Regions from separate parts of the Parabacteroides sp. AF19-14 genome, predicted to be linked through region 2. Evidence: riboswitches for the same ligand, from Rfam matches in the RefSeq annotation. Region 2 holds a riboswitch; each other region holds the start of a gene.

Region 1 (8,310 bases), on a different contig from region 2:
TGTGGTAGGTAAGGCTAACGTCGCAATTCACGCAACGAGGCACCCACCCGCACCCTCGGCACTCGATCATCGGGGCGAATCCCCGGCGGTTCTGGAATAGGATCGCCTGCTCGCCCCGGGATAGGGCCTCCCGCACCTTCTCCACCAACAGAGGGGAGAAAAGGGTATCTTTCATGATCTTCTTGCGCTTTAGCTCCTTCACGTCCACCGTAATAATCTCCGGCATCAAGCAATCACCGTAGCGGGTAGATAACTCAACCAGACCGTATTTCCCCGCCGTAGCGTTGAAATAAGAATCGATGGAGGGAGTGGCGGAACCCAATAAGGTCTTACCGCCGTGCATACCCGCCAAGACGATGGCAGCGTTACGGGCATGGTAACGGGGTGCCGGGTCCTGCTGCTTATACGTATTCTCATGCTCCTCGTCCACGATAATCAAGCCCAAGTCCTTAAACGGAAGGAAGAGGGACGAACGGACCCCCAATACCAGCATAGGCTCGTCGTTATGCAATAGCTTATTCCAAACTTCCACCCGCTCGTTATCCGAGAACTTAGAGTGGTAGACCAATAGCTTATCCCCGAATAATTTCGCCAGCCGTTCCGTGATCTGGGTCGTGATAGCGATCTCCGGCAACATATATAAAACCTGCCGCCCCAGCCGCAAGACCTCATGGATCAAACGGACGTATATCTCGGTCTTACCACTGGAAGTCACGCCATGAAGCAAGCAGACCTCCTTCGTCTTGAAAGCCTCATGGATCTCTCCATAGGCTTTCTCTTGCGCCGGACTGAGCGGATTCGGCTCTTGCAAGCGGCAGACAGATACTTGCAAACGACCCACCTCTTTCTCGTAACTCTCCAAGATACCCCGTTTCAGCAGCCCCTCCAATACCGCAGAGGTATAACCACTGCGTTCCAATAGCTCTTTCTTGGAAAGCTCCTTCGATAAAGCGGGATTCAAGGTATGGCTTAAATCCAAGAAGCTGACCAGCAGAAGCTCTTGCTTCTTCGCTCGTTTCAAATCCTCGAACACCGCCTGTAATTTCGTCTCATCCCGGTAAGCCTCGGCCAAACGGATAAACGCCTGTGTCTTGGGAACGAATCCTCGCTTTAGCTCCTCGCTCACCTCGACCGCCCCTTTCACCATCAAGGAAGAGACGATCGGGACAACATTTCGAAGACCGGTCTTCTTCTCCAACTCCGAGATCGTCAATTTCAAAACCCCGCTAAAAGCATCCAGTACCGCTTGCTCGTTCGGGCGCAAGGGGGCGGTGGCCTCGAAATCCTCATTATAAGTAACCGCCGTCTCGCTTTCCAACTTTAAGCCGGAAGGCAAGGCCGCCTTATACACGTCGCCCAGCTTACATATATAATAAGAAGATATCCATTTCCAGAAACGGAGTTGCGGACGGCGGAGCACCGGCGTGGCATCCAGCAAAGCGTAGATCTCCTTCGTCTCAAAATCGGATACCGGTTCCCGGTCGTGTACCTCCATGACGATAGCCGTATAATATCGTTTCTTCCCGAAATGCACGATCACCCGGCAACCGGGAGTCACGGCTCTCTCCAGATCTTCGGGTATCCGATAGGTATAGCTATTCTCCAAAGGAAGGGGAAGTATGACGTCCGCGTATTTCATTCAAACAGGTGTTTCATTACGAGCCCAAAAATAACAAAAAAGGCCGGACTTCTAAAGCCCAGCCTCTCTCATTTTATTTTCACCTATTTAGAACAAGATCGCTGCCGTGATAGACCATCCACGGTTCTTTCCGGCACCGTCGGAGAGGTTCACCTTCTCAATGCTATAGTTATCAGTCAGTCCCAGACCATAATTGAAACCCACCTGCAAGTGACTGATCAGTTCCACGCCGGCACCGAAGTTAAGACCTGCGCTGAAATTCTTCGCCTTCACCTGATCCGCTACGGAACCCGGGATATCCCAAAATTTATCACCGCCTACACGGAAACCGATATACGGACCGGCTGCCAAATACGTCTTGACGATCGGTAAACCGAATTTCCATTTCAAGTTGACCGGAACATCGATATAATCCGTCTTCATCGAAGTCTTAACCCCGCCAGCCGAGGTCGTCTCCAAACCTTTTTGCGAATACAACACCGCCGCATCGATCCCGACACCCACCAACGGTAAGGTCGTCTCGATCATCGGACCCACTTGGAAGCCGGTTACGTTATCCGCTTTCAACACGTCCGAGTTGAAATGAACAGACGATATATTCACACCTCCCTTGATACCGAATTTAAGCTGAGCGTTCGCCGGAAGCGCCATCAACGCTAGCAAGGCAACCATAACAAGTCCCACAATTTTCTTCATATTCATACTTCTTTTGTTAATTACTCGTTGCAAATAAACGCACTTTTCTAATAATAAACAAATATTCTCTATAGAGTGTTCACGGAATACCCCAGTCCTTTAAACGCAAAGAAAGCATGCATCTTACACACGGAGCTCATCCCGTCGGTCAGATTCATGCTTCTTTCCCTAATTATTATGGCAAAATAATTATCCGAAACCATGAGACGACTTGATAAGAAAACCTTGGATAAAGAATAGTAAAAACCGGATACGGTTCTTGCGTTCTCTTCCGGCCTTTCCTCGAAGCCGTCGAAAATATACACGCCTTGCAGGTCTTCTGACTTACTTCCGGTCTTAAGCGCCTTCCCATTCACTTGAATGAACAGTGGCAACAGTATTGCTCAACCCGTTTATGAAGCTTACAGCAGCGGGACTGTCCGGGATTCTCACCCGATTCCCTTTTAATCCCTATCCGGCGATTGCCGAAAGGGAACAAAGCATGTAGCAAAGATACATAAAGTTTTGATGTAGCCTAACACTTTCCACAAAAAATATCCTTATATTCCCGGTTCCTGATATAGCATAAAGCCGCCCCGATAGCCGTGCGATATTCGGCATACTCCGGTATCTTGAAATGGACATCGCACATCTCCTCCAGACGGGGGAAAATATCCGGGCATTGTGGCAAGCGAGTCAGGTTACCGATCAATACGATATTCTTGATATCGCCATTTAACGAGGCGAAAACAGCTCCTTGTCCGATGGTCTGCAAGACCATATGAACGATACCGAGAGCGATATCCTCAACCTTAGCGTTCGCGTCCGCTTTTCCGAAAATAGAGGCTGTCACGTCCAGCGGCAGGCCGGGTAGCGGATGCGGCGTAATATCCCGGATATGCAAGTCGATATCATTCAAGGAACCGTGCTCGGCCAAAGACGCTATTTGGTGAAAGTCATGCGTTTTCAATAATAGCTTAGACAAGCCGAGGATTGTTCCGCCACCGATACCCAATCCCCCGATATGCTCGATCGTGGAGCCTTGTACCTTGACAAAGGAGGTACCCGTTCCCATGCTGACCACCAATAGACTGTCCAGTCCCGTATTATATTGCGCCCCTAGCCCATTCGCAAGGAACTCATCCGTCTTCGCGGTTGGTAAGCCATATAAAGGTTGATCGATATAGGCGCTACCTACACCCGTCAAGATCACTTTCTCTATATTCGAGAGCGAGATGTTATTATCATAAATATACTTACCGAAGGCTCCGAATAAAGAGGTTACCGGATCGGTAGCTTTCACGAACATCGGGTTCTTGATCTTCTTATCCTCCACGCCGACGATCTTGGTCGTGCTACCTCCCACATCTATACCTATAACGATTCCCATGATTCTTTCCCTTTTTAATTGAATAATCGCTACAAAAGTACATAAACCCGCATACAATACTAAAAAAGGCCGGACAAAATCAATTGTCCAGCCTCTCTTTATTTAAAAACCGTAAGGTCTAAACTCTATTTATTCGCCTAACAAGATCTCAAGGATCTGGCAAGCTGCCTTCGATACGGAAGTACCCGGGCCAAAGATAGCGGCAACGCCAGCCTTATACAAGAAATCATAGTCTTGAGCCGGGATTACACCTCCAGCAATAACGATGATGTCCTCACGACCTAGTTTCTTCAACTCCTCGATAACCTGCGGAACCAACGTCTTATGACCAGCGGCCAAAGAAGAAACGCCCATTACGTGAACGTCGTTCTCCACAGCTTGACGGGCAGCCTCGGCCGGAGTCTGGAACAACGGTCCCATATCTACGTCGAAACCACAGTCCGCATAACCAGTAGCGACAACCTTAGCGCCACGGTCGTGTCCGTCCTGACCCATCTTAGCGATCATGATACGAGGCTGACGGCCTTCTTTCTTAGCGAATTGCTCGCAAAGCTCGCAAGCTTTCTGGAAGTCTGCGTCTTTCTTAGTTTCTGATGAATACACGCCTGAAATAGTTCTAATGATTGCTTTATAACGACCTACAACCACCTCGCAAGCATCGGAGATCTCTCCCAATGACGCACGCAAGCCGGCAGCCTTAACAGCCAACTCTAATAAGTTGCCCTTCTTCGTCTTCACGCACTCCGTGATATCAGCCAAAGCTTTTTGAACAGCGGCTTCGTCACGGTTAGCACGCAACTCCTTCAAAGCGGCGATCTGCTCGTTACGTACGGCTGTATTATCGATCTCTAGGATATCGATCGGATCTTCCTTCGGCAAACGATATTTGTTAACACCAACGATGGTCTGAACACCAGAGTCGATACGAGCCTGTGTACGAGCGGCAGCTTCCTCGATACGCATCTTAGGAAGACCTGTCTCGATGGCTTTCGCCATACCACCCATGCTCTCGATCTCTTGGATCAATGCCCAACCTTTATGTACCAACTCATTCGTCAAAGACTCTACATAGTAAGAACCAGCCCACGGGTCGATCTCCTTACAGATCTTAGTCTCTTCCTGAATGTAAATCTGTGTATTACGAGCGATACGAGCAGAGAAGTCGGTCGGCAAAGCGATCGCCTCATCCAATGCGTTCGTATGCAAAGATTGTGTATGTCCTAATGTAGCGGCCATAGCCTCAATACAAGTACGTCCTACGTTATTGAACGGATCTTGCTCGGTCAATGACCAACCGGAAGTCTGGCTATGTGTACGCAATGCCAATGATTTCGGGTTCTTAGCGCCGAAGCTCTTCACGATCTTCGCCCACAACATACGAGCCGCACGCATCTTGGCGATCTCCATGAAGTGATTTACACCGATAGCCCAGAAGAATGACAAACGGGGAGCGAACGCATCCACATCGATACCGGCGTTGATACCGGCACGAAGATATTCCATACCGTCGCACAACGTATAAGCCATCTCGATATCAGCCGTAGCACCAGCCTCCTGCATATGATAACCGGAGATAGAGATAGAGTTGAACTTCGGCATCTTCTGAGAGGTGTACTCGAAGATATCAGCGATAATCTTCATGGAGAACTCAGGCGGATAGATATAGGTATTACGTACCATGAACTCTTTCAAGATATCGTTCTGGATCGTACCGGCCATTTCCTCCAACTTAGCACCTTGCTCCAAACCTGCGTTGATATAGAATGCCAATACCGGAAGCACACCTCCATTCATGGTCATGGAAACAGACATCTTGTTCAAAGGAATACCATCGAACAACACTTTCATGTTCTCCAAGGAACAGATAGATACACCCGCTTTACCTACATCACCAACCACACGTTCGTTGTCGGCATCGTAACCACGGTGAGTCGGAAGGTCGAACGCAACGGACAAACCTTTCTGACCGGAAGCCAAGTTACGGCGATAGAAAGCGTTAGACTCCTCAGCGGTAGAGAAACCTGCGTACTGACGGATTGTCCAAGGACGCATAGCGTACATACCGCTGTACGGGCCACGTAGATAAGGAGGCAAACCGGAAGCATAGTTCAAGTGCTCCATACCCTCCAAGTCTTCTTTTGTATATACAGGTTTCACCTCGATATGCTCGGGTGTTTTCCAATTGGGCTCGATGCCATTGGCTTTTGCCCATTCGGCAGCGTTTGTAGCTGCGAATCCGGCATTCTTTATATCTATGTTTTTAAAATTTGGTCTCATAATTGTTTATACTTAAGCGATTCCTAATTTAGCGTTGAATGCTTTCAATGTCTCAAGCACATTGCTCTTTACATTTACGAACTGGTCGATACCTTGAGCCTTCAAGTCGTCCGCGCAAGCAGGAGCTCCGGCTACAACGAATTCGGCACGTCCGGCCAAAGCCTTGTAAGCGGCAGGAGCGAATTCAGCATACTCGTCATCACTAGAGCAAAGAACCACGATCTCGGCACCAGCCTTGACAGCAGCCTCAACACCAGCCTCAACCGTATCGAAGCCTAAGTTATCAATTATCTTATATCCGGCACAACCGAAGAAGTTAGCGGAGAACTGTGAACGAGCCAAACGCATCGCCAAGTTACCTATCGTCAACATAAATACCTTCGGAGTCTTGCCACTCTTCTCTGTCGTCATACGCAAAGCCTCGAATTCAGAAGCGCCGCGAGAGAAATCAAGAGCCGGGATCGTTGCCTCACCGCAATGACCACCGCCACAACAGCAAGAACCTTTTTCTTGAATCTTATCGGCAGCTACTTCCGTGAAGTTAGGATACTGGTTAGAACCCAACAAGATCTCACGACGGGTAGCAACCGCTTTCTTACGAGCTACATTCGAAGCGTTAACGGCATTCTGGATCTCACCTGCGTTCACGGCAACGGAGAATCCTCCTTTTTCCTCAACCTCCAAGAACAACTTCCAAGCGACATCAGCCAAGGAATTCGTCAATACCTCTACATAATAAGAACCGGCAGACGGGTCAACGACCTTATCCAAGTGGCACTCTTCCTTCAATAATAATTGTTGGTTACGTGCGATACGCTCAGAGAAATCGTCTGGAGTCTGGTAAATCTTATCAAACGGGCGAACCGTGATAGAGTCTACGCCGGCAAGAGCGGCAGACATAGCCTCAGTTTGAGAACGAAGCAAGTTTACGTGAGCATCGTAAACCGTCATGTTCCACTCTGAAGTCTGTGCGTGAGCAACCATCTTGCAAGCGCATTCGCAGGCCGGCTTATAAGCGGCTACGATCTCGGCCCACAACCAACGAGCCGCACGGAACTTAGCAATTTCCATGAAGTAGTTAGAGCTGATACCAAAATTGAATTTGATTTTCTTGGCAACCTCGTCAGCGGTGAAACCAGCCTCGGTAAGTTTTGCCATCAATTCGTTACCCCAAGCCAAGGCGTAACCTAATTCCTGAGAAATATAAGCGCCAGCATTGTTGAAAAGGAACGCATTTACAGCCAATACACGGTAGTTAGGCAAAGCCTGTCCAGCTTTGAGCACAGCTGCGGCACCTTCTACCCACTCACTGTTTTCTTTACCTTTTACTAAAGGTTTCTTGAAAGCGTCATAGTTTACAGAACCGTAGCACTTCTCTGCGTCGACACCCTTGCCTTTGAAGTAGTCAGCCAAGATACCGATCAACTTCTCCGCTTTGCAGTTGCAAGTGTTGAAGTTCAATTCTACGGAAGCCGGACAAATACCTTCTAATAAAGTAGCTATATTCTCCTCGTTCACCTCATCACCTTTGATGATGAACCCAAGAGAAGTAACACCTTTCGTCAAAAGGTCAAGTGCTTTCTCGTTAGCACCCTTGAAGCAGCAAACTTCAATGTTCTGGCGTACCTTCCAATCGTTGTCTTTCTTCGTTCCACGAACATAAGGGAATTCACCGGGAAGAGACTCTGTAGTCTTTAAACCCTCGATGTCTTCTGCACGATAGAAAGGATTTACATTAAATCCTTCGCCTGTCTTCCAAACAAGCTTTTTCTCAAACGGTACCCCTTTCAGGTCGGCCGTTATCTTCGCCATCCACTCTTCAGTAGACACAGGAGCGAATTCTGAGAAAAGTTTTTCTTTAAGTTCTGCCATAATATTAGTTGTTTATTAAACTGGTATTAGTAATGTTCAATACTATTTTGTTCAATTACAGATGGCAAAGGTAGAATAAATAAACAGTACCGACAATGAAAAAACAATGAAATCGCAACTACTTTTAACGCCTTTTAGTGGTATTCTCCCCGTTTTCTTGGCATTTTGATAAAAAACACACTTTTTCTTCAAAAAAACTCGGTTCAACTATTGCAGAATTAAAAAATATATCTACCTTTGCATCGTCAAACAAAAACAATGACACCTAAATGGTGGATTCGTCTAACGGTTAGGACACATGCCTCTCACGCATGTAATACGAGTTCGATTCTCGTATCCACTACAAAAGCTCTCAATCTATTGGTTGGGAGTTTTTTTTTATATACCTTCGCTACCCGATAGTATCCTAAGTCTTTTATTATACACTAAATTATATCATGAAAAGTAAAAAGACCGT
Region 2 (8,310 bases):
GTTATCCGGGGGAACATATTCTGGAAACCTCTCAACAACGTTTCCTAGGACAAGCCAAAAGCGTATTCCACCTCGGGGAAAACAATATCCTAAGCGCCGGACTCGAATATCAATACGATCATTTGAAATCTCCCCGGCGTATCGAGAACGGGAAAGCCTCCGTATTTACGGCTTCCGCTTATGTACAAGACGAATGGAACCCGACGGATCGGTTGAATGTGACGGTAGGTGGGCGCTTCGTCGTGCACCAAGAGTTCGGGGCTACGTTTACCCCTAAAGTCTCCGCCCTGTACAAACTAGGCGACTTCAATATCCGAGCCACATACTCAAATGGATTTAAGGCTCCTACCTTAAAGGAGTTGCACGATGATTATATCACGCAGATCGGCGGCGGCCCGTGGAAACATTATTATGGTAATAAGGATTTAAAACCGCAAAAGTCCAATTATTATTCGGCGAGCGTAGAATATCATGCGTCGAACCTGCAGATCACGGTAACAGGATTCTACAACCGTATCAAGAACATGATCGCCCTGACCGAGGTCCCGACAAGCGCCGAAGACCGATTGGATGAGATCGAGGCCAGCATGCAACACAAGAACTTATCCAAAGCCCGCTCTTTCGGAGGAGATATATCGCTCACCTATCAAATCCTATCTTCCTTGGCTATTGGTGGAGGCTATAGCTATACGGATGCCAAAGCGCAATATACGGATGATCCGACCGACCCGAATTATATGCTCTACACCCCGATCAACGGAACCTCATTCCATAATGCCAATTGGAAACTAGCATGGAACCATGCGTGGAAAAAGTATAAATTGGATGTCACCTTGTTCGGCCGGTACCAATCCACCCGCTTTTATATCACGGACGGTGATGGAAAAAGTTATCAGCTATGGCGATTGAATACCCGTCATAACGTATTGAAAAAGAAAAAATGGAACCTAGATATCAATGTCGGTATCGATAATATCTTCGATTATGTGGATCGTACCCCGTTCGGACGCCATCGTGGAACTACGTCTCCCGGACGGACTTGGTACGCCTCCTTTATCGTGAAATTTCAGAATAAACATAAACTATAAACAATCTTAAAAGTTAAATGCGATGAACAAATTTAAGTACCTTTTGCTTGCGGCGAGTCTATTTGCCTCAAGCGCAGTTTTTACCTCCTGTGATGATGGAGACGACGACAATACCGCAAACCCGGCGGAAGAAGTCGTAAAGGCAAGTAAGAAACATGACACGGCGATCTTGTTGTGTACATTCGGTAGCACATTCAAAGAGTCTATCAAGACTTACGACGCAACATTGGCCGATTTCCAGAACGCATTTCCCGACGCGGACATCTATTTGTCATTTACCTCCCGTACTTGCGTGAATCGTGTAGAGGCAGAGACCGGTATCGCACGTTATCAACCGGATCTTTGGTTACAAGCTCTAGGAAATGCCGGTTACAAGAAGGTAGCGGTACAGTCCTTACACATCATCCCGGGTGAGGAATACCTAAGCTTGATGAATACGGACGTGAAGAAGAAATTCATGATCGAGTCTTTCCCGAGTGTTCAAGTCGTAAAAAGCCCTTGTTTGGTGTACGACAAAGAGGATGTGGAAGCCGTAGCGAAAGTCCTATACAGCCACTACAGTGATAAATTGGCTGATAACAAGAACATCCTTTTATTAATGGGACATGGTAACCCGGATAAAAACTATAACGCAAATACGAAATACACGGAAACAGAAGAGGCTATGCAAGCCTTGGCCGCTAACAAAAATGTATTCGTAGGTACCGTTGATTACGGAGATATGTTGTTCTGGCCGGAAGAAGGCGAACCTAATGAGGAATGTGTCTATTCCAAACTTACCAAATACTGCGAGGATCATAACTTAAAACCGGAAGAGATCACGATCTCCTTAGCTCCGTTCATGTCTATTGCCGGAGACCATGCGCATAATGACCTTTGGGGTATCGAGGAGGGTGATGATTTCAGCGCTGCCGCTCCTAACGCCGACGCTTGCTGGAGACTAAAACTTTTGAAGATGGGCTTCAAGATTGACACGAAAGAAAGCCATAACGGAAGTTTAGAGAACTGTAAGATCATAGGCTTAGGCGATTACGACGCTGTTCGTCAGATCTGGGTGAACCATCTAAAAGCATTATATAATGATGCGGAGGCTTGGGAAACCGGAGAAGACTACCAGTAAATAATTGAGAATTGAGAATTGAAAATTGGTTCAGTAAGTACTCACTAATTTTCAATTCTCAATTTTCAATTGTTCAGTGTGTATATAATTTCTTTCGATCAAAAATCGTCGCCCGTTTATATTTCATGGCGAAACGGATGTGATCGATAAATAAAGACCGGATCGCCGGATTCTCACCTAGAGGCTTTAAATAAATATCCACATCGAAACCCTGTTGACGTAGCCCTTTCTGCCAGAAATCCGTAACCGTATTTTCCGTACCTCGAATCAGTACGAACATAAAAGGAATCAACTGCACACGCTTATGACCGGCTTGGCGCATTTGCTCACCTACATCCTCGATCGTAGGGAAACCCTCACGGGTTCCGGTATAATAATCTTTCATTCCTTTGGTCTGGAACATATACCCCAATTTCGCGTAAGCCGAGTTACTGGCATGATAAGTTCCGTGCGCCACCAATAACTTAGCCCCATTTTTAGTCACTCCAGAAGGTGAGGAAACCGCTTTCATCACCGCCTCATAATCGGTATCATCATATAACAAGGGATTACCTACACGCAAATCCTTAAACAAACCTTTTCGCTGTTCCGCCTCTTTGCGGATCGCTTCCATCTCCACACCCTCTATAATGATAGTCGGTTGGATAATTACATGGGTAAACCCTTGATCACGCAACTCCACCAAGGCGTCCGCCGGCAACTGAACCCAAACACCTTGCGCCCTCAACCGACTCACTACGCTACGGGCGCTATAAGCCTGCCGGACTTCCACGTCTGGGAAAGCCTCCTTGACACGCTTGTTCATCACATCGAGTACTTGGGTACGAGCTTCCGGGTAAGCACTCCCGAAATGTACCATCAAGATCGCTAACTTATCTCCCTTTTCCATGCTCTCCCGGATATCGGAAGCGTAAAACTCCCGCCCGGGTTTCGCCCATAATGAACAGGCGAGCCCAAGCAGGAGTGAACAAACAAACATGGATCGTAAAAATCCCCTATACATTATTATATTAGTTAATAGTTGACATGTGACAGTTTACTGCTTGAAACGGACCAGAAGGCTGACGTAATAGGTACGGCCCGGGGTCAATGTAGCGTAATTGTAATTAAAGGGACGATCATCTACATAATCAAAAAGGTTCTCGATACCTACTCCCGGTTCCAACAAGAAATCGCCGGCTCTAAACGTATGGCTCGTATTGAGATTCCACAAGGAATATTTCGGTGCGTATCCATAAGAAGTAGAATAACGTTCCCCTTGGATACGTCCGTTAAAATTCACGTTCAGCTTATACTTATTCCAAGTATGAGACCACATAGCCGCTACCGTACCACTATGCTTAACGGTCTTATCCAAAGGTTCATCCTCGTATACGTTCTTTCCATCCATGAAACTATAGCCACCATTCAAGGTAAAGCCCGCTCCCAGATAACTATTGAAGGTTACGTTAATACCTTTGATCTTCGCTTTATCGATATTCGCACGCATCTGTATCTCATCATAGTCCGTACCATGGGCGGTGTTATAAGCATCCCGTTCCGCCGTATCCAACATCTTATAGTTAATCATGCTACGCACGTTATTCATAAAAGCGGATACGGACAAAGAGAAATACCGCATCGTATATTCAGCGCTCAACGTAAAGTTGTCGCTCTTCTCCGGGTCCAGATCCGGATTACCGATCGTAAGGCGAGTCGCTCCGGACGCTTTCTTCTCCGATTCCGTATACAGCTCTTTCAATTCAGGTGTACGGAAACCAGCCGCATACGATCCGCGGAAATTAAAACCGCCTACCTTATACAGCAAAGCCACGTTAGGAGTCGCATAACTCTTAAAATTCTCATGGTAAATATAGCGCAAACCCGCGTACGCTTGGAAATGCTCATTGATATTGATCTCGTCTTGAGCATAAAGCGCAGTCGTGTACATACTTTTACCCGTTATGTTATCCGTCTCACTGCTCAGTAACTCTTTAATGAACTCCGCACCAGCCGAAAGCTTATTATATTTGCCCAAACGAAAGATTCCCTTGACATTCAAGTTATGGTAATGAATCCGTTTCGTCATATCACTCTCTCCGCTTTTCTTTCCATCAAAGAAATCCTTATACGTACTATGATTGTCCGACAGATAATCAGCGTTCAAATAAGAGTTCTTATTAATCATGTACTGAGCGCCCGCCCCATAAGTGAACGTCTCTTTTCTCATATCATAGTTGGTCGTATTCACTTTATCCATCGGCATCGGACGATCGCTGGAACGTCCGAAGAAAGTGCCACGCACATAAAAAGACAAACGATCCGTAGCGTCGTATGTGAAACGTTGGTTGATCACGTTCCGGTGAAATCCCTCGGAAGCTTGCTTATTGGTAGGAACCAACTCGCCTTTACTCTCCGTATAGGGATTTAATTGCCAACCATCGGCCCGTTGATATTGATAAGAAGTATATGAACCGAACTTCCCTACATTCACGTCCGCGTTGACCGACTGCAAGAATTGGTTCTTGCTACCATAACGGCTATTGCTCGTCACGTTCACCTTATTGCGGGAATCATCCGTGATGATATTGATAACGCCGGCGATCGCGTCGCTACCATACAAAGCGGAAGCGGCCCCGTTCAAGATCTCTACCCGCTTTACGTTAGACATATCGATACGGGAATAGGTATCATCGCCGGCCAAACGCTTACCGTTTTCCAAGATAACCACGTATTTCTCTGTCAATCCGTTCATATTCATCGTAGCCCCCTGTCCGTTTTCCATAAATACGATACTCGGATTCAGCTTGGTCATCGCATCTTGGAAATTGGTTACGCTCGCCTCTTTCAAGTCTTTTCCCGTAAGCACTTTCACGGGAATAGGGGAATTACTCATGCGGCGATGCGAACCGGTACCGGTTACCACCACTTGATCGATATTCACATACTTTTCTTTCAGCTTAATAACGACATCTTTTTCCGAGTGATCCGTTTGATACACGCCTTGCTCATAGCCAAGGTAAGTCACACGAATACGATGTCTACCATCGGGAAGGTTCAGCTCAAATTTTCCGCTGGCATCCGTGGTTGTACCATTCAAGGATTCCGACACGCGGATATTCGCACCCGGAATTGGTTCATTACTTTCATCCACGACCTTACCCTGTAAACGTACCTGCGCAAATGATACGTTTATCGCACAACTTACAGCTAAAGCCGCGCACAAACACTTTCTTTTCATAAACGATTTGTTATTATGTATATTTCCGCTTTCCTGACCCCGAGAAAAACAGCAATAAAAACGCTTGGCAGGTTTCCTGACTTACCTCGTAGAAAACGACCTTCCCGTCTTTTACAGACAGTGGTATGAGAAATGTTTTCTACTTTACAAAAGCTTACAGTAGCGGGCACTGCTCCGGATTCACACCGGATTCCCTCTTTATGACGAAACCGGATGGTTTTACGTCATCACCAAAACGGGGGCAAAAGTATGAATTATTTTATATAAACAAAAATATATCCCGGCTTATGTTCTTTAAAAGCTTTACAAAGAGAAGCTTATAACACACCACATCGCCAAAAAGGAAAACAAAAGCAATCATACAAGACGCAAAGTTTTCCAAAACTTTTTACAACGCACTACAAATTAACACCTTAACATAATTTAATCAGCAAAAAGTTTTCCAAAAAGAAAATCATATGGAGTAATAAGATACCTTTGCACGCATAATCAATCACAAATTAATCGACATCATGATACAGACAGTTGTTAAACGGGACGGGCGTATCGTTGGCTTCAACGAGGAGAAGATAGTAACCGCTATCCGTAAAGCCATGTTGCATACAGACAAGGGAGAAGATATGCAACTGATTCGCCAGATCACAGATCATATCTCATTCAAGGGAGAACCTCAAATGACCGTAGAGGCGATTCAAGATGCCGTGGAACTGGAATTGATGGCCAGTAGCCGGAAGGACGTAGCGCAGAAATATATCGCTTACCGAAATCAGCGAAGCGTAGCCCGCAAGGCGAAAACACGGGATATGTTCTTGGAGATTATCAATATCAAATCCAACGACATCACCCGTGAGAACGCGAATATGAACGCCGATACACCCGCCGGCATGATGATGAAATTCTCCAGCGAGACCACCAAGCCGTTTGTCGATGACTATTTATTGAGCGAAGAGGTCAAGGAAGCCGTATCAAACAACTATCTCCATATTCATGATAAAGATTATTATCCGACTAAAAGCTTGACCTGCGTACAACACCCGTTGGATCGCATCTTGAAATACGGGTTCTCCGCCGGTCATGGCGAATCACGTCCGGCTAAACGAATCGAAACCGCTAGTATCCTTGGCTGTATCTCTCTAGAGACCGCCCAAAACGAGATGCATGGCGGACAGGCGATACCGGCGTTCGACTTCTACCTAGCTCCTTACGTACGTAATAGCTTTATCGAGGAAGTAAAGACCTTAGAGGATTTATACGGACAGGATTTCTCCCACTTATATAATAAGCCTATCGACGATTACCAGACACAGACCTTGGATGGATTAAGCGGTGATAGACGCGTCATACAACATGCCATCAACCGCACGGTAAGCCGTGTACACCAATCGATGGAGGCTTTTATCCATAATATGAACACGATCCATTCCCGTGGAGGCAACCAAGTGGTATTCAGCTCCATCAATTATGGAACCGACACCTCGGCGGAAGGTCGTTGCATCATCCGGGAGTTATTAAAAAGTACTTACAGAGGCGTAGGTAACGGCGAGACCGCTATCTTCCCGATCCAGATATGGAAAAAGAAACGAGGCGTAAGCTATCTGCCGGAAGACCGCAACTACGATCTTTACCAATTGGCCTGCAAGGTCACCGCCCGTCGTTTCTTCCCGAACTTCTTGAATCTCGACGCGACCTTCAACCAAAGCGAGGATTGGAAAGCGGACGATCCTCAGCGCTATATCCACGAGGTAGCGACCATGGGATGCCGTACTCGTGTATTCGAGAATCGTTTCGGACCGAAGACTTCTATCGGACGAGGTAATCTCTCTTTCTCGACGATCAATATCGTGCGATTGGCTATCGAGTGCATGCAGGTGGAGAACAAGGAAGAGCGTATCGCCCTATTTTTCGCTAAACTGGATCATATGCTGGAACTTACGGCTCGTCAGTTGCATGAGCGTATGGAGTTCCAGAAAACCGCTTACGCGAAGCAATTCCCGTTGTTGATGTCTTCCTTGTGGTTAGGCTCGGAAAAATTGAAGCCTAACGATTCGATTGCCTCCGTTATCAACCAAGGCACCTTGGGTATCGGCTTTATCGGACTGGCCGAATGTCTGGTGGCCCTTACCGGTAAGCATCATGGCGAAGATGAGGATTCGCAAGCCTTAGGCATAAGGATCGTTACGTATATCCGGGATCGTGCCAACCAATTCTCTGAGCAATACCAACACAATTATAGCGTACTGGCAACTCCGGCAGAAGGCTTGTCCGGCAAGTTCACGGGAAAAGATCGTAAGAAGTTCGGATCGCTTCCGGGTATCACGGATCGGGATTATTATACGAACTCTAATCACGTCCCGGTATATTATAAGTGCAGTGCCCGTCATAAAGCCGAAGTGGAAGCTCCTTATCATGATTTGACTCGTGGCGGCCATATCTTTTACGTAGAGATGGATGGCGACGCTACCCATAACCCCGAAGCGATCATGCGTGTCGTGGATATGATGGATAAATACAATATCGGATACGGTTCCGTAAACCATAATCGTAACCGTTGTCTGGATTGTGGCTACGAGAACTCCACCCCGAATCTGGAAGCCTGCCCGAAATGCGGCAGCAAACACTTGGACAAACTTCAACGCATCACCGGTTACTTGGTAGGAACCACCGACCGTTGGAACAACGCCAAGCTATCCGAGCTGAACGACCGCATCACCCACAACTAATTTTCAATTGTCAATTGTCAATTTTCAATTACCATGTTGTCTATCATAGATATCATCGAAGATACCACCGTAGACGGTCCGGGATTCCGGACCGCCATCTATGCGGCGGGTTGCCCGAACAAATGCCCGGGTTGCCACAACCCCGAATCATGGGATATCCAT
Region 3 (8,310 bases), on a different contig from region 2:
GAAGCGAGACGCGATCCTTTTGCGGTTGGGAACCCCTGCGGCTCCGGCCATCTCATCTGCCAATTCGGTTTCCCGCTGGCATTCCTCCAAGGCGAACTGCCCTAATAGGAAGAATGCCTCCCGTGGAACCGTACTGATCCAGTTTGGATTTCCCCTTCCTGCGTTCAGCATGATGTGCGTACTTTTACGAGCGCTCTCATCCGCTAACTCTATCAAGATGTTCTTTAGCTCGAAAGGGCTAATCTCCGACATCTTTTTCTCATATTCTCTCGTGACATGTATTTTCTTCTTGTCCATACATTATATATATTACATGATTAGCACAATAACGACACCCCAGATGATTAATAAAGTATTACCCACCGCATAGGTAACGGTATAGCCTAAGGCTGGAGTCTCACTTCCTACGGCATCTTCCACCGCTCCTAATGCGGCAGTTGTCGTACGTGAACCCGCCGTACAACCTAAAGTAATAGCCGGGTGGAACTTAAAAACGTAACGTCCCATCAGAATACCGATGATAAGCGGGATAGATGTCGCTAAAGCACCGATAATAAATAAACTTATACCGACTTCCTTCAATCCGGTCACGAAACTGGGACCCGCCGTGATACCGACTACGGCGATAAACATATTCAATCCCAAATTATTTAATATCCAGACGGAAGGCTCCGGAATACGCCCGAAGGTCGGATGCTTAGAACGAAGCCATCCAAAGACGAGCCCGGCTATCAAAGCACCTCCACTCGTACTTAGGCTAATCGGGACACCCCCGAAATGAATCGCGAGCGAACCTAAAATTCCCCCTAAGAAAATACCGATACCCACGAAAATCAAATCGGTCTGATTGGTTGGGCGATCGGGATATCCTAAAGCCGTCGCCGCTTTATTTACCTCTGATTTCATGCCTACCAATTCCAGCATATCACCGGAATCTATCACCGTAGCGGCCAAGACCGGGATATTGATACCCGCACGCCTTACGGACTTGATGCTAACACCATGCATGAACGATTGATTGCGTAAATAGCAGATCTTTTTCCCCACGTATTCCTTATGGATCACTAGTACGGGTAACGTCTCTGCCGGAAAATCGAGCAATTCAATGTCATTGACCTCGTCGCCAATCCAGTTCTCCTCTCCGATCACGAATTCCCGGCGACCGCTTAGGACAACCTCATTTCCGGTATGTAAAACCAAATCCGGTTTAACATCGGTTACTACATTATTAATACGGACACGCTCCACGAACAAATGCCGTCCCAATTGGTCTAAATACACCTCCAACTGCTTTACGCTTTTGCCATCCTTGAACCATTCATTACTAATCTTATAGGCCCGGAAAGTTACCGGACGGGCGGCAGGCATAAAGCCCGGTTGCTCGCTCTCGTCGTTATTTCCCATTTTAGCCTCTAGCTCTTTACACGCTTTTTTCACGTAGTCGAGTCCTCCTAAAAGACGTGGCCCGATATCACTCACTAACCATGCGGATCCTGCCGTACCGAAAATATAAGTTACCGCATAGGCCACGGGCATTACATTTACCATAGCACTTTTATCCGTATCGCTAATATTCATCTGTCCGATCGTATCTTCGGCAACTCCTAATACTGCCGACATCGTCTGGGAGCCCGCCAATAATCCTGCGGCCTCGCCTGCGTTATATCCCATAAGTTTCGCTAACAAAAAAGGAGCGATCAAACAAAATATACACATGACGGCGGCGAAAAGCATTTGAGGAAGACCTTCCTTTTTCAATCCCCGGAAGAACTGTGGCCCAACGCTATATCCTACAGCGAAGAGGAACATCAAGAAAAAGACGGACTTTAACGGTCCGCTTATATCGATTTTTAATTGCCCGATCAATACACCGACCAATAATACGCTGGTAACCGTTCCCAGCGTGAACTTCTTTATCTTAAACTTGCCAATCCAGAAACCGAGAGCTAAGGTTATGAAAACAGCTAGCTCCGGATAATGTTGAAGTAAATTAGTTATCCATTCCATATCTATTTATTTGATGTTAAACAAAAAAGATGCTATTGGAACAGGGATTCTTTGAAAGATGTTGTTACTTTTCGGGATTATTTATATAAATTTGCGACCGCTTAGGTGATAGAGTTTGTCTACCGACAACTCTATAAAAGGGAATCCGGTTAGAATCCGGAACAGTGCCCGCTACTGTGAAGCTCTTGAAAAGGAAAGCGTTCTGCTATGCCACTGTCTTAAGAAAGATGGGAAGGTTGCTTTCCGAGCCAGTCAGGAAACCTGCCAAGCGAAGTAATGATTAATTCCTCCCGGGGTCAGGAGTAATTAAGAGGATAGAAATATCACCTATATCTAAAAGATGTTGGAGACGTAATAATACGTTGTCTCCGTGGGATTGATATGTAATCTAATTATTAATATATTCATATGATGAGGAAACACTTACTATCTTTCTTCTTGCTGGTCATCAGCCTAGTTTGTCGTGCGCACGATGGCGAGAATTTTGTAGCATCCGATTTATTCGCCTCTTTACAACCGGGCGATAAGGCCGCTTTATTGATGGTACATTTTGGAACAACCCATGATGATACCCGTGCCTTGACAATCGACGCGATCAATCAAAAAGCGAAAGAAGCTTTCAAAGATGTTGAGTTGCGTGAGGCATGGACTTCTCGCATTGTAATGCGCCGCTTAAAAGCTCGTGGCGTAGAGAAACTGAACCCGATCGAGGCCTTGGAAAAATTAAAGACTGATGGTTATACACATGTCTTGATCCAATCCACGAATATAATCGAAGGTATCGAGATGGAATCCTTACGTAAGGATGTTGCCACCATGAAATCTTCTTTCAAGGAGATTCGTATCGGTAATCCTTTATTGTATACACCGGAGGATTATGAGGCGGTAATCGCCGCTATCATAAAAAATGGGGCGAAAGAAGGCGCTACTTTATTGGTAGGCCATGGCACTTATACACCGGCGACGGCCCAATATGCTATGTTGGATTATATGTTGAAGGAGAAGGGATTCAAGGATTATTCCGTAGGAACCATCGAGGGCTATCCTACTTTTGATACGATGGTAGCCCAAGTAAAGGCCAATGGAACGAAGAAAGTCTTGTTGATGCCATTTATGTTTGTTGCCGGAGACCATGCGAAAAACGATATCGCCGGTGATTGGAAAGAGGAATTGGAAAAGAAAGGCTACGAGGTAAGCGTATTTATGGAAGGTCTGGGACAGAATCCGGATATCCAGAAGATCTTCATCGAACATGCCCGTTTCATGGCTAAACATAAGATGATCGATATCGTTGATAAGAAGAAAGCTTATGCGGTAGAGAAGGACTAAAAAAGTTCACTACACAATGTTTTTTATTCCTTTCGGAAGAAAAAGTAATTCCTTCCGAAAGAAACTAAATTTTCATTCGAAGGAAAATGGAATTTCTTTCGAAAGGGATTTCACATGCATACAATAAACAGTTATAATGCTAAATATATGAAAAGAGTTTTGACAATCTTACCGTTGACAGCCTTATGTATCAGTACGATGCAGGCACAACACAAGAATGAGTACACGAATTTCGCCGATACGACATTCAATATTCAAGAAGTCGTAGCGACCGCCGCACGCAAGCCACGTCCACAAATCACGAAGTTGGACGTACCTATGAAATATCTTCCTATTTCAATTAATAGCATTACGGCGAGTAGTTTGGAGTTGAGAGGTATCCGTAATATCCAAGATGCGGTACGCTTTATGCCGGGCGTACGATTCCAAACATCTTATGGCGCATTTCAACAATTGTCGATCCGTGGTTTCGATCATTCTATCATGATGATAGACGGTATCCGCGATGAACGTTCGGCAATAAACAACTCTTATCCCGTACCCGATCTATCCTGTATCGAGTCTATTGAATTATTAAAGGGACCGGCTTCTGTACTTTACGGACATTCAGCCGTAGGTGGAACCTTGAATATCGTTCGTAAATCCCCGTCAGAGAAACAGAGCGTTAACGCCCGATTGGCCTACGGTAGTTACGAGAATAAAGAGGCGACGCTTGGCATGGGCGGTAAATTGGTCGGTCCGGTCAATTATTACGCCAATGTCAACTTTTCCGATCAAGAGGGCTGGCGTGATAATGGCAACCGTCGCTTTTCCGGTTATCTGGCATTGCAAGCTAAAATGACGGAACGTGACCTATTAGATGTTCGTGGAGGTTTTAACCGCGACTTCTATGGAACGGAGATTGGTCTTCCCGATTTAATGGCAAATGATGTATATAATGCGCAAACAGGACAGTTATATCTCCATAAAAATGATATGCTACCGGGACTTGACCGTGAGGCTCGCTACAATAACGAGTCCGACTTTATGAAGAATCACGCTTGGAACATATCGACGCAGTACACACATACTTTTTGGAACGGTGCGAAACTAACAGATCGCCTTTCTTACAATAACGACGATATCAACTATTTTGGGACGGAAGCCCTCGACTATCTCGAAAGTGATGATCCGATCTATGATCATTATTATATGAAAAACGGCCAGAAAAAATATATCTGTTTGGACAGCGTATATCTTTCTTTCCCGCTTCGCTTCTCCCATATCTCCAAGACTGTCGCCAATACGCTCGAGTTGAGCGGTAAATTCAAGACGGGTGAGATAAAGCATACGTATATGGGAGGTTACTCTTTCGTCGCCTTGAATCGTACCAGCTATTCGGGCTATAATTTAGGGGATGATGTTCAGGGTCCCGGCCTTTATTCGCATGTATCCGTTTATGATCCGCATAGCATGGGATATATGACCAGTAAATTCTCGAAAGCGACGGTTACGCATCATTATTCCAACAGCCTTTATCTTCAAGATATGGTTGAGTTCAACGAGCAATGGAAGGTATTAGCCGCTCTACGTTACGACTTTTTCCGTTATATGTCCGCCAGCGCTACAACTCCTACCGGACGACGTGAGTATGAGGAGCATTCAAGCTTCAATATGATAAAGAATAAGGCGTTGACTTATCGTTTCGGAGCGGTCTATCTGCCCCATCCGAATACATCCATTTATGCGTCTTTCGCCTCTTTCTTCAAGCCGATCCGTACGTTCTATCAAGATAACGTCATTTATGTAGGAGGTGATGGAAATCGTTTCGAGCCTGCTCGCAATGAGGAAGTATTTAAGCCGGAGAAAGGATACCAAGCCGAGGTGGGGCTTAAATATCAATTGAACAATATATTAAGCGCCAATGCCAGCTTGTTCTATATCCGGAAGATGAACAGTACGGCTACGTTGACCAACAACTATCAAGTGGAGGTAAACGGCGAGACTACCACGAAGAGCGTAATCGGACAGGTGGGTGTACAAGATTCCAAGGGTTTTGATTTTGATGTCACTCTTTCTCCGGTAAGCACCTTAGCGCTGACGATCGGTTATGGATTGAACGACTCCAAGATCCGGGAGATGAAAGAAATAAAGGATCCGGAATTGATCGAGGCTATCTATGGCAATAACCCGGATGAGACAAAGCAACAATTGAATAGCCAAGAAGGAAACTGGCAGAGCAACGTACCGAACCAGACTTTCTACGCATACGGCAGTTATACCATCCCTCGGGGTGTCTTGAAGAATCTGGAATTTCACTTGAGTAGCAGTTATACCGGTAAAGTATACCGTAATACATCTAACAACTCTTGGTTCGATCCGTATTGGGTAACCGATTTCGGTATGTCTTATTTGTTGAACAACAATATTCACCTTACATTCAACTTGAATAACTTGTTTGACAACAATTATTATAACCAAGCGCTCGGACAACAGATGGTGCCAAGCATGCCTCGTAATTTCCAAGTGGCTATCTCCTATACATTATAATATATAGAACATACGCTCATGAATCTATTGACAAAGATCACGCTATTTATACACAGGATACTGGGCACGGCGTTCAGTATCCTGTTTCTCGTTTGGTTCCTATCGGGATTGGTAATGATCTACCATACGTTCCCGCGAGCGGACCGGGCCGATAAACGGGCGAAGATGGATATTCTCTCTCTGGAGAATCTTCCTTCGTTAGACCAGATAGAGAAACGTTTACCGCAGAACGAGCGGATAAGCCATGTTACCTTAAACAGCTATTTGGGACAAACTGTTTTTCATATCCGGACGGAGAAAGGGAGCTATGATATTCCTGCCGACTCGACGGAAAGATTACCCGTAATCGACTGGAATCGTATCCAACGTGTGGCATCACAATGGAATACCTCTTCCATAGCGAAGGTAGATTCCTTGTACACCTTGGACCAATGGATTCCATTCGGTCGTTTAAAAGAGGAATTTCCGATCTATAAATTCCATTTCGCCGATCCAGAACGACATGAATTATACATATCCTCTAAATCCGGGGAGGTTTTGCAATATACGGATAAAAACAGTCGTTTCTGGGCTTGGCTCGGGGCGATCCCTCATTGGGTTTATTTCACTTCCTTGCGGCAAGACGCTGAATTATGGATAAAGGTAGTTGTCTGGTTATCCGGCATTGGATGCGTTATGTGTATCGCTGGGATCTATTTAGGAATACGGGATTTCCGGTTAGCGAGGAGACGTCATTTGATTTCCCCTTATAAGAAGTTCTGGTATAAATGGCATCATATTCTTGGGGTGTTATTCGGTTTATTTGTCCTCACCTTCTGCTTTAGTGGTATGATGTCTTTGGCTCGTGTACAGGATTGGGGGTTGAAAGCCAAGCTTGATATAAACCCGGTTCAAGAACTGCGGAAGATGGCTCCTTCCCCACTCGATTATCCGTTGGATTACAGGGCGGTCATACAAGCCTATCCCGGCCAGATCCGTCAATTGGAATGGAGCAGTTTTGGTGATATACCCTTTTACATCGTACAAACAGACACGAAGGATATTGTCGTGAACGCAAATAAGAGTGACGGGATATCTTTATTGAACCTGCGACCGGAAGAAATCCGTTCCGTATTGTCTCAGATACATGGTATCGGGACCACGGCTGATATCAAACTGTTGGATGCTTATGATACGTATTATATCTCACGAAAAAGGAATTTAGAACTCCCGGTCTGGAAAGTATCTATTCAAGACGTGGATAATAGTTGTTATTACATTAATCCCCGTAATGGACAATACCGTTATGTAAATACGCCGTCTCGTTGGAACCATTGGATGTATCCGGCATTGCATAGCTTGAATCTGAAATTCTTGGTAGATCATCCGGTCTTATGGAATATCGTGATGTGGGGAACCATGTTGGGAGGCACGTTCGTTTCCTTATCCGGTGTATGGCTTGCGATAAAATATATCAGGCGAAAAGCGAGAAGAAAGAAGTAAAGCCTGTATATTTGTATTATATTTATTGAGAACATTGTATTATAAAATAGATTTGAATGAATAAAGGCAAGATTATAGTCGCCGGAATCGGCCCCGGTAGCGAGGCCGATATAACGCCTGCGGTTTTGGCCGCTATCCAAAGCTCGGATGTCATCATAGGATATAAATATTATTTCCGTTTTATCACCCACTTGCTTCGTGAGGGAACGGAATGTATAGATACAGGTATGAAACGTGAGCAAGCTCGTGCCGAGCAAGCTTTCGCTTATGCCAACGAGGGAAAGACGGTTTGCGTGATCAGTTCCGGTGACGCCGGTATTTATGGCATGACTCCTCTGATTTATGAGATGAAGAAAGAATCCGGAAGCGAGATCGAGATCGAGTCGTATCCGGGCATCAGCGCTTTCCAGAAAGCTGCGTCCTTGCTTGGCGCTCCTATCGGACATGATTTCTGTGTGATTTCCCTCTCAGACTTGATGACTCCTTGGGAACTGATCGAGAAACGGATTCACGCGGCGGCCATGGCCGATTTTGTTACGGCGATCTATAACCCAAAAAGCGAGGGACGTTATTGGCAACTCTATCGCTTAAAAGAATTGTTCCTGCAAGAACGCAAGCCGGAGACTCCGGTCGGTTATGTACGTCAGGCCGGACGGGAGGAGCAAGAAGTATTCGTCACTACGCTCGCAGATCTGGACCCCGAGCAGATCGATATGTTCACGGTAGTCTTGATCGGAAACTCACAAACATATCTTTCCGGGAATCATATGATCACTCCCCGGGGATATTATGGCGAGATCAAACAAAAGAAAATGGATACGGGTATCGGACAGGACATCATGATCCGTAGTTTCCGTACGATCGAGAAGGAATTGAAAAACCAAGAGATCCCGTTGGATAAGAAATGGGCGTTACTCCATGCCATTCATACGACGGCCGATTTCGATATGGAAAATATCCTTT
Region 4 (8,310 bases), on a different contig from region 2:
AATGCGTCTTTTAGCAATACGGTAATAGCTCCGGCTATGCCAAGATCATTTACCGTGAAAGGCTTATCTTCGTTTGTATAACCCAATAAAATATTTCCGACACGTCGTTTCAAATCCTCTATATCCGTAGCCAAGCAAAGGATCGCCATGATCTCTGAAGCGGGAGTGATGTCAAATCCGGTCTCGGTAGGGACACCGTTCGCCGAGCCGCCTAGACCCGATACGATGTTACGTAAGCTACGGTCGTTTACGTCAAGAACCCGTTTCCATTTGATCTCCTTCAATCCCTCGCAGGTGTTGCGAGTCTGATAAATATAGTTATCCAATAAAGCGGTAATCATATTGTGGGCGGAAGTAACCGCATGAAAATCCCCTGTAAAATGCAAGTTGATGTTTTCCATGGGAAGCACTTGGGCATATCCACCTCCGGCAGCACCACCTTTCATGCCGAAACACGGGCCAAGAGACGGCTCACGTAAAGCGACCACCGCTTTCTTCCCTATTTTATTCAGCCCTAAAGCCAGACCGATCGAAACCGTAGTCTTTCCGATTCCCGCTTTAGTGGGAGTGATAGCGGTCACTAAAATTAAATTATGCTGGTCCATTTGCTTTTTATCGATCAAATGGATAGGAACCTTGGCAATATACCTGCCATAATTTTGTACTTCCTCACGAGGGATACCTAACGTTGTCGCAACTTCCTTAATTTTACGCAAGTCTGTTTCTCTTGCTATCTCAATGTCCGATTTCATGTGCTTTATGTAAGTTTATATAGTTTGAACAAAGTAAATCTAATTTATTATAATAACAAAATGATACGGAACAAGGTTTTCCCCCTTTATGGAATAATAAGATTGTGTTATTTTGATATTTTTGTGCGAAGATGGCGATGATCTTGCTTTTTGTGATAGCTGTTAGGCTTGAAATTGAACTTTTTGTAAAGTGAACTTTGCAAAAATCATACGTTTTGCTTGTTGCACCCTTAAAGAATTATAAAATAGTCTTTAAAATTATTCATCTATGATAATTTGATTAATTTTGCGGTGTCACAACGATAAAAAGAAAGCTAAAATGGTTTGAGTGTGATAAATTGAAATAGATAAGAGATTAATAACATTAGCAATATAATATGTAAATTTAAGGTTATGTCAACAGTAAGATTTAGTCAGGTTACATTTGCTACTAAATCGTGGGTAGCAGAAGCATGGGAAAAGATGGTAGTGGAATTGTTTAGCGGCCGTGTCGTAGCGGAAGTCAAACAATTGGATGAAGTATGTGAATCAAAGTGGGAAGTAGAATTGAAGAAGCTTCAAAACGAGGTTCATTCTTTATGTCATCATGCGATCCATCAATTGCTCCCGATAGCCGGCTCTTATCAACAGGCATTACTGGATGACGTTGCCCAAGCCTATACGGTATACGCTCCGGAAGAAGCAGAGTCTATCTTCAACCGGGGAAACCAAGCGATCGAGGATATCAAAGGACATGTATCGGGTATTCGCTACAACGCTTGTAAAATGCGTGAGGCGAACCGTAAAGTAAGCGAGTTGGAAGATATGCACGCAAAAGCGATCATGTATCATAATTCAGTGAAACCTTATATGGATACACTTCGTTTCCATATCGATCAGCTTAAGCATATATTGCATGTAGCGTAATAAGATGGGCTGTCCGGGTTTGGTTACTCTCCGGGCAGCCTTCTTCTTTTAGCGAGGTTGGATAATCAGTAGGGAGAAATAGGGGAAATCCTTGGAATGTATAGTGGTGATATCAGTAGTATAATATTCTTTTCCTGTTCCTACATTCTCGAAATAATGAAAAACCGCCTTATCCGCATACTGCCGGATACAAGTATGAATAGCCTCTTGGCAACCCGGTAATTTCATGATGACGATGATCATTCCATTTTCTATTTTTGCCGAAAGTTCATCGAACGACGCAGTCCCGGGGATTACGTTAATTTGCTCCTCTTGTTTTACGATATGTATCCCGGCCAAGGCACCTGCCGCTATAAATGCCGGAATTCCTGCGATTCGATCGACCGGGATTCCTGCTTCCTCGAATTTATCGTATACATATTGTATAGATGAATAAAAACCAGCGTCTCCCTCGGCGACGATCACGATTTGTTTTCCTTTCAAATATTCAGCTTGGGCATCCAGAAACAATTCGTTATAAGCGTTTAACGCATCTGTCCGTTCCTTACTCATTGGCAAAATAAACGGATGGATCAAGGATTCGTCTACCTCAATAGCTTTCAATATATCCGTCGCCCGAGATATGATTCCATGCTTGCCTTGTGTAGCAGGACAATAGATAATATCAGCCTTTTGTAATGTTTTAAGCCCTTTCAGCGTAATTAATTCCGGATCACCGGGACCTAATGAGACGAAGTGAATAGGATGATTCATGTGTATCTGTTTTTATTTGAAACGCAAAAGTCCTTAAAATTGCGGATGTATACAAATATTCTTACTACTTTTGTCGCTGTAATAGGCTCCGCTTATCTCTTTTTCCGGGAGGCGGATTAAAAGGGAACCGGGTGAGAATCCCGGACAGACCACGCTGCTGTGAACTTCTAAACATTCGGACAATACCTTGGCCACTGGTTTCGTAATCGGGAAGGCGTCCAGAATGGAAGTAAGTCAGAAGACCTGCCGGTTCATAAATAAATGTTGCTGTCCCGTGGAGCAGGACGAGAGTAACTGTCAATGATCAACTGTCAATTAAACAAGGATTATGAATAAGTTTATAGCGGGTGGATGCTTGCTTTTATCGGTATTGACTTTATCATGTACTTCAGGTATCCGTGAAAAAGGAGAAATAGGGAAGACGGCTTCCGTAGAGCAATCCGCATTCTCGCAAGAGCAGGTTAAGCCTTTATACGCCCAAGGATTCAAGCTTACCTATGCGGATCAATATGTCTTGGCTGATATTCAAGATCCTCAAAACGAGGAAAGCACCACGTTTCATTATGCGTTCGTAAAAAGAGGTTCGAAACCCACGGGGATTCCCGTTGATTATACGATGATAGAGCTTCCTATCCGAAGCGTTATCTGTATGACTTCCCTGCAATTATCGAATTTTATTAAATTGGGTGCCTTGGATAAGGTCGTTGGGATTACCAGTACACGGCATTTGTTCAATAAAGAGATGAACGAACGCCTGAAAGAAGGTAAAACCGCAAAGATCGGTATAGAGGGAAATTTCGATAACGAGGTTATCATGAGTATGAATCCTGATTTGATCCTTGTATCGCCATTCAAGCGGGGAGGCTATGAGACGCTGAAAGACGTGGGTATCCCCTTGATTCCCCATTTGGGTTATAAGGAGACTACGCCATTGGGACAAGCTGAATGGATCAAGTTCATAGGCTTGTTGTTAGGGGTAGAGAAAGAGGGCAATGAGCGTTTTGCCGCCATTGAGAAGAGGTATAATGAATTAAAGGAACTTACGGCGGATGGCAAGGTTAAAAAACGTCCGATCGTTTTTAGTGGCGAGTTACGGGGTGGAAACTGGTATGCCGTAGGAGGAAAGAGTTTCTTGGCACAGCTTTTCAAGGATGCCGGCGCTGATTATTTCTTGAAAGACGATGAGCGATCCGGTGGTGTTACATTAGACTTCGAGACGGTCTATAACCAAGCGGACGATGCTGATTACTGGCGTATCGTGAATAGTTTCCCGGGAACGTTTAGCTATGAGGCATTGAAAGAGCAAGATCCTCGTTATGCGGATTTCCGTGCGTTCCGGGAGAAAGGGATTATCTATTGTAATATGAAGAACACGCCGTTTTATGAGAGTATGCCGACAGAACCGGAGATCGTCCTAGCGGATTTGCTTCATATCTTTCATCCGGATTTATTACCGGATCATGAGCCGGTCTATTATTCTCGACTTAAATAAGGAACACTGATGAGACATTCAAATACCCTATGGATGCTGGCGATTGTCACAGCTATTTTTGTTCTAATCTTTTTGAATTTGGTGTTGGGGTCAGTCTCTATTCCTCTTCAATCGGTTTGGCATATTATCTGGAATTCAGGAAATGAGCCTATTACATGGCAGAATATTATCTGGAAATCCCGGCTACCACAGGCATTGACGGCGTTGGTAGCGGGGGCCGGCTTATCTATCAGCGGCTTACAGATGCAAACCGTTTTCCGTAATCCATTGGCCGGACCTTCGGTCTTAGGTATCAGTTCGGGAGCGAGCATGGGTGTCGCTTTCGTGGTGTTGTTAAGCGGTAGTTTAGGGGGTGTTGCCTTGAGTAAACTTGGTTTTATGGGGGAGATCGCCTTATCGATAGCGGCCGTGATCGGTTCCTTATCCGTGATGGCGTTGATTGTATATGTTTCCCAAAAGGTAAAAGGAAATGTCACGTTGTTGATTATCGGTGTGATGATCGGTTACGTGGCGAACGCCGTGATCGGTGTACTTAAATTCTTTAGTGTCGAGGAGGATATCCGTGCATACGTGATTTGGGGATTGGGGAGTTTCGCTCGTGTATCCGGTAATCAGATGATGTTGTTCGTGATTCTTATGACCATCTTGATCCCTCTCTCGTTCCTGCTTATCAAAACCATGAACTTGATGCTTCTTGGGGATAGCTACGCACGCAATTTGGGACTTAATATCAAGCGGGCCCGTTTGCTGGTTATCACCTCGGCTGGGGTCCTTACGGCGATTGTCACGGCTTATTGCGGACCTATTATCTTCTTGGGGCTAGCCGTTCCGCATTTATGCCGGGCCATATTCCAGACTTCCGACCATCGGATTTTAATGCCTGCGGTCTTATTCGCCGGTGCGGCGTTGGCGTTGATCTGTAATTTGATCGCCCGTATGCCGGGGTTCGAGGGAGCGTTGCCTGTCAACTCGGTAACCGCTTTAGTAGGTGCTCCTGTAGTGGCTTCGGTATTATTTAGAAAACGTAAGAATGAATTGAACGAGTAAGATGAAACAAGATACGATTCATATTAACGGACTTTCGATCGGTTACCATTCTAAGAGTAGTACAAAGCTGGTAGCTAAAGGTATACACTCTACGATCTATAGTGGTGAATTAACCTGTTTGCTGGGTGCTAACGGGGTGGGGAAGTCTACTTTATTGCGCACGTTATCGGCTTTCCAACCTAAATTAGATGGAGAAATATTAGTTCTAGGAAAAGATATAGATACTTATTCCGATAAGGAATTGAGCACCACGATCGGTGTCGTATTGACCGATAAATGTGAGATCCGGAATATGTTGGTACGGGAATTGGTCGGAATGGGACGTAGCCCGTATACCGGTTTCTGGGGCAAGTTGAGCAAGGATGATAAGCGGATCGTGGACGAATCCATCGCCCTTGTCCGTATCGAGGAATTAGCCTCTCGCATGGTTCATACGTTATCGGATGGAGAACGCCAGAAAGTGATGATCGCTAAGGCGCTCGCTCAGGAGACTCCGGTTATTTATTTGGATGAGCCTACCGCATTCCTTGATTTCCCCAGCAAGGTGGAGATCATGCAATTGCTCCATCACCTGACCCGAAAAACGAATAAGACAATATTTATGTCCACTCACGATTTGGAGCTGGCTCTCCAGATATCGGATAAGATCTGGTTGATGGACAAAGCGAATGGTATCTCTACCGGTACTCCCGAGGATTTGGCGTTGAGTGGTCACCTAAGCAATTTCTTCGCCCGGAAAGGGATTGTTTTTGATAAGGATACCGGATTATTCCGTATAGACAATCAGTTCTCCCGGCAGGTTCGTCTTGTCGGGCATGGTCAGAAATATGCCATGGTGCGTAAAGCGCTCCAGCGAAACGGAATTTTGGCGAACTGGGAAGTGGAATCGAATATCTGGATTGAGACTGGCGACTTAAAGACCACCCGCTTTATCATCCATGAGACTTCCGGCGATACTTATACCACCCAAACAATAGAAGAATTACTTGCCTATTTTGATACTGAAAAATCATAACTATGAAATTTCCAATTCATAACTATGTTTTTCTTCATTCATAGTTATGAATTTTTTTCATTCAAATCCACTCTTTTAAAGTGAACTAACTTGCTATAGAGATGTAGTCCGCATACACGGTTCCCCCGTCAGGAATCGTGCGACCTCGTGCATTCCGTTTTGTATGAAACGTTCGAAGTGTTAAATGTGTGGTGTTTTGTAAAGAGACAAATGAGGAAATGAATGGAAATGAAAGATAACGATGAAAGATGGAAGATATTGAGAATAAAGGAATAGGGTGCAAAAAAAATGTCTCTTTCTTACACAGAAAGAGACAGATTACTAAATGTCGGCTATTTATCCGTTTTCGGGCGCTAAGGTAGCGTAAGTAGCCGAGAAAGGCAAGAAAATCAATGATTCTTTTGCCAAAATAAAAGAAGGTATACAATGCCTATGCCCGCTCTGCGGAACATGTTGATGAAATTAATATTTGCAACAGCTTGAAAAACAGTGCTCTTTCGTAAAAAGGGACACTCTTGTCTCTTTCTGTGTAAGAAAGAGACAACCGTTTTTGAGTTAAATAGTGTAAATGATGTAGTCCTAAAAGCACGTAAAAGATGAAGGTCATAGGTTCAAAATTGAGAGAAATAGGAATGATGGTAACATTATTGTCGATGGTACATATGGTAAGTTGCGAGGACCGCTTGGATAGGCCCCGCCCTTCGGTAAGCGAGGGTGAGCAGGTGGAGGTATCGCTCTGCGTAGGTTTGGCGGACGAGGAAGAGGGTGCAGGGCTGGAATCGGCTCCGGTGGATACGAAATCCGCAGGCGGCACGGGCCTTGATGTCCGCTTGGTTTCCACGAAGACTACGAAAGCGGTTACGCTACCGAACGATCCATTGTCCACGGCAAAGCCCGATAAGCTCTATGGTCTGGAGGTTTGGCAATACGATGGAAATGGCAATTGCTTAAATACTAACTCTGGTGTAATAGGCGATAAGGGAATAGGCGAATCGTTCACCTTCACCTTGTCCGCTCAAGATGAGTGCCTGCTCGTGATCATCGCCCGGGGGTATAACGGCTCTGCTTATACGGTTGGTACTCTTAAAGATAAAAGCCTTTCCGGTGTACAGGGCATGGAGGTCAGCGCATCCACGATCGAAAACATAACCTCGGAGGCGTATGCGACAAATAAGAGCGTAATCAATAGCATGCCCTATATCTTGCACCTCCCGAAAGTGAGGGTCGTGAACGATGGTAGTACCTACAAAATCCAAAGTCCCGACGGTACGGATGTCCGTGTCCTTTTGCGCCGTATGGCCACCCGTCTTATGTTAGCTTGGGAAAATCAATATGCAAGCCAGTATTATAAGATGAGTCAAATCCTTCTTCAATCTATTCCTTTCGGTTATAAATTGATCCCTACGCCAGACAATAATGGTAGTTATCCTTCTTTACAGGATAAATATCGGACTATCCAGCTACCGGAATCGTCCATCAAGGATGCAGGAAGCTATTCCTGCTGGATTCCCACGGTGGTAAGAGGTAATAATTCCAACGCTACCTCCAGTTATTACCGCACGAAGGAGAATGCCCCGAAAGGTAGCGCATATGCCACCTTCGTGACTCAAAATACTAAAAACGGCAAGCAGAAACTCAGCTACCGTGTCTATCTGGGAGGTACCTCAAGCCAGAATTTCGACTTAAAGGAGAATACGAATTATACATACAAAGTTACAATGTCGCACACGTCTCTCCCTGTAAACGATAAACGTATCACGATTATCGACCCCATCTTGGCCTCCGAGAATAACAACAATTTTGTCCCTACGGCAAACTGCTTTATGGTGGTACCGGGTGGCGCTTTTTGCTTCAACCCTTATAAATATCACGTGAACGGTGCGACTGTGGAGAATACCGTGATGCAAGCGGCGGACTGGTGTAATGTAAGCGGCGGAACGATCAATACCCCCATCAAATCCGTAAAGGTACTTTGGCAGACGTTGGAGTATGGCGATCTAGGTGATCCGGTTTTAGGAATTGTCAATACATACGTTCCCGGCAAACCTGAGGATGACCAGACAAATATTGTGGACTTAAAGAATGGTACGAGTCTGGACAACGCCCGAATCTATTGCCGTGTAGCCCCGAACACAAGGGGAGGTAGCGGTGTGATAGCGGCTTACGATGGGGATAACGGCACGGGTAATATCCTTTGGAGCTGGCACATATGGGTGACGGACTATAACCCGGATATTACGGGGAATACAAGCGTATTTACACCGGCAAATAAAAGAAAACAAAAATATACGTATCGTTGCGATGATCAATATCCTATGATGGATCGTAATCTGGGAGCGAACGCC

Evidence for each region. A riboswitch is a leader RNA that binds a small molecule or an ion and turns the genes downstream of it on or off. The one in region 2 is predicted to bind cobalamin.
Region 1: another riboswitch for cobalamin. It lies ahead of DWX33_RS07390 (porin family protein); the one in region 2 lies ahead of DWX33_RS08295 (TonB-dependent receptor).
Region 3: another riboswitch for cobalamin. It lies ahead of DWX33_RS00330 (sirohydrochlorin cobaltochelatase); the one in region 2 lies ahead of DWX33_RS08295 (TonB-dependent receptor).
Region 4: another riboswitch for cobalamin. It lies ahead of DWX33_RS13615 (ABC transporter substrate-binding protein); the one in region 2 lies ahead of DWX33_RS08295 (TonB-dependent receptor).

The regions. Positions count from the first base shown of each region.
Region 1 is NZ_QTMJ01000005.1:217,588-225,897, reverse strand. It holds gene priA (primosomal protein N') at 1-1,639, opposite strand, end outside; gene DWX33_RS07390 (porin family protein) at 1,727-2,335, opposite strand; cobalamin riboswitch at 2,627-2,830, opposite strand; gene coaW (type II pantothenate kinase) at 2,850-3,704, opposite strand; gene scpA (methylmalonyl-CoA mutase) at 3,834-5,981, opposite strand; gene mutA (methylmalonyl-CoA mutase small subunit) at 5,994-7,853, opposite strand; tRNA gene DWX33_RS07370 (tRNA-Glu) at 8,125-8,196, shown strand; gene DWX33_RS07365 (NAD(P)-dependent oxidoreductase) at 8,291-8,310, shown strand, end outside.
Region 2 is NZ_QTMJ01000006.1:128,651-136,960, forward strand. It holds gene DWX33_RS08280 (TonB-dependent siderophore receptor) at 1-1,088, shown strand, start outside; gene DWX33_RS08285 (sirohydrochlorin cobaltochelatase) at 1,111-2,208, shown strand; gene DWX33_RS08290 (sirohydrochlorin cobaltochelatase) at 2,282-3,211, opposite strand; gene DWX33_RS08295 (TonB-dependent receptor) at 3,245-5,428, opposite strand; cobalamin riboswitch at 5,477-5,678, opposite strand; gene DWX33_RS08300 (anaerobic ribonucleoside triphosphate reductase) at 5,941-8,148, shown strand; gene nrdG (anaerobic ribonucleoside-triphosphate reductase activating protein) at 8,182-8,310, shown strand, end outside.
Region 3 is NZ_QTMJ01000001.1:74,736-83,045, reverse strand. It holds gene DWX33_RS00340 (bifunctional aspartate transaminase/aspartate 4-decarboxylase) at 1-297, opposite strand, end outside; gene aspT (aspartate-alanine antiporter) at 310-2,007, opposite strand; cobalamin riboswitch at 2,094-2,291, shown strand; gene DWX33_RS00330 (sirohydrochlorin cobaltochelatase) at 2,419-3,336, shown strand; gene DWX33_RS00325 (TonB-dependent siderophore receptor) at 3,484-5,865, shown strand; gene DWX33_RS00320 (PepSY domain-containing protein) at 5,884-7,347, shown strand; gene cobJ (precorrin-3B C(17)-methyltransferase) at 7,404-8,310, shown strand, end outside.
Region 4 is NZ_QTMJ01000013.1:4,182-12,491, reverse strand. It holds gene DWX33_RS13630 (formate--tetrahydrofolate ligase) at 1-752, opposite strand, end outside; gene DWX33_RS13625 (hypothetical protein) at 1,146-1,658, shown strand; gene DWX33_RS13620 (precorrin-2 C(20)-methyltransferase) at 1,707-2,411, opposite strand; cobalamin riboswitch at 2,478-2,677, shown strand; gene DWX33_RS13615 (ABC transporter substrate-binding protein) at 2,740-3,903, shown strand; gene DWX33_RS13610 (iron ABC transporter permease) at 3,913-4,950, shown strand; gene DWX33_RS13605 (ABC transporter ATP-binding protein) at 4,952-5,965, shown strand; gene DWX33_RS13600 (DUF4906 domain-containing protein) at 6,562-8,310, shown strand, end outside.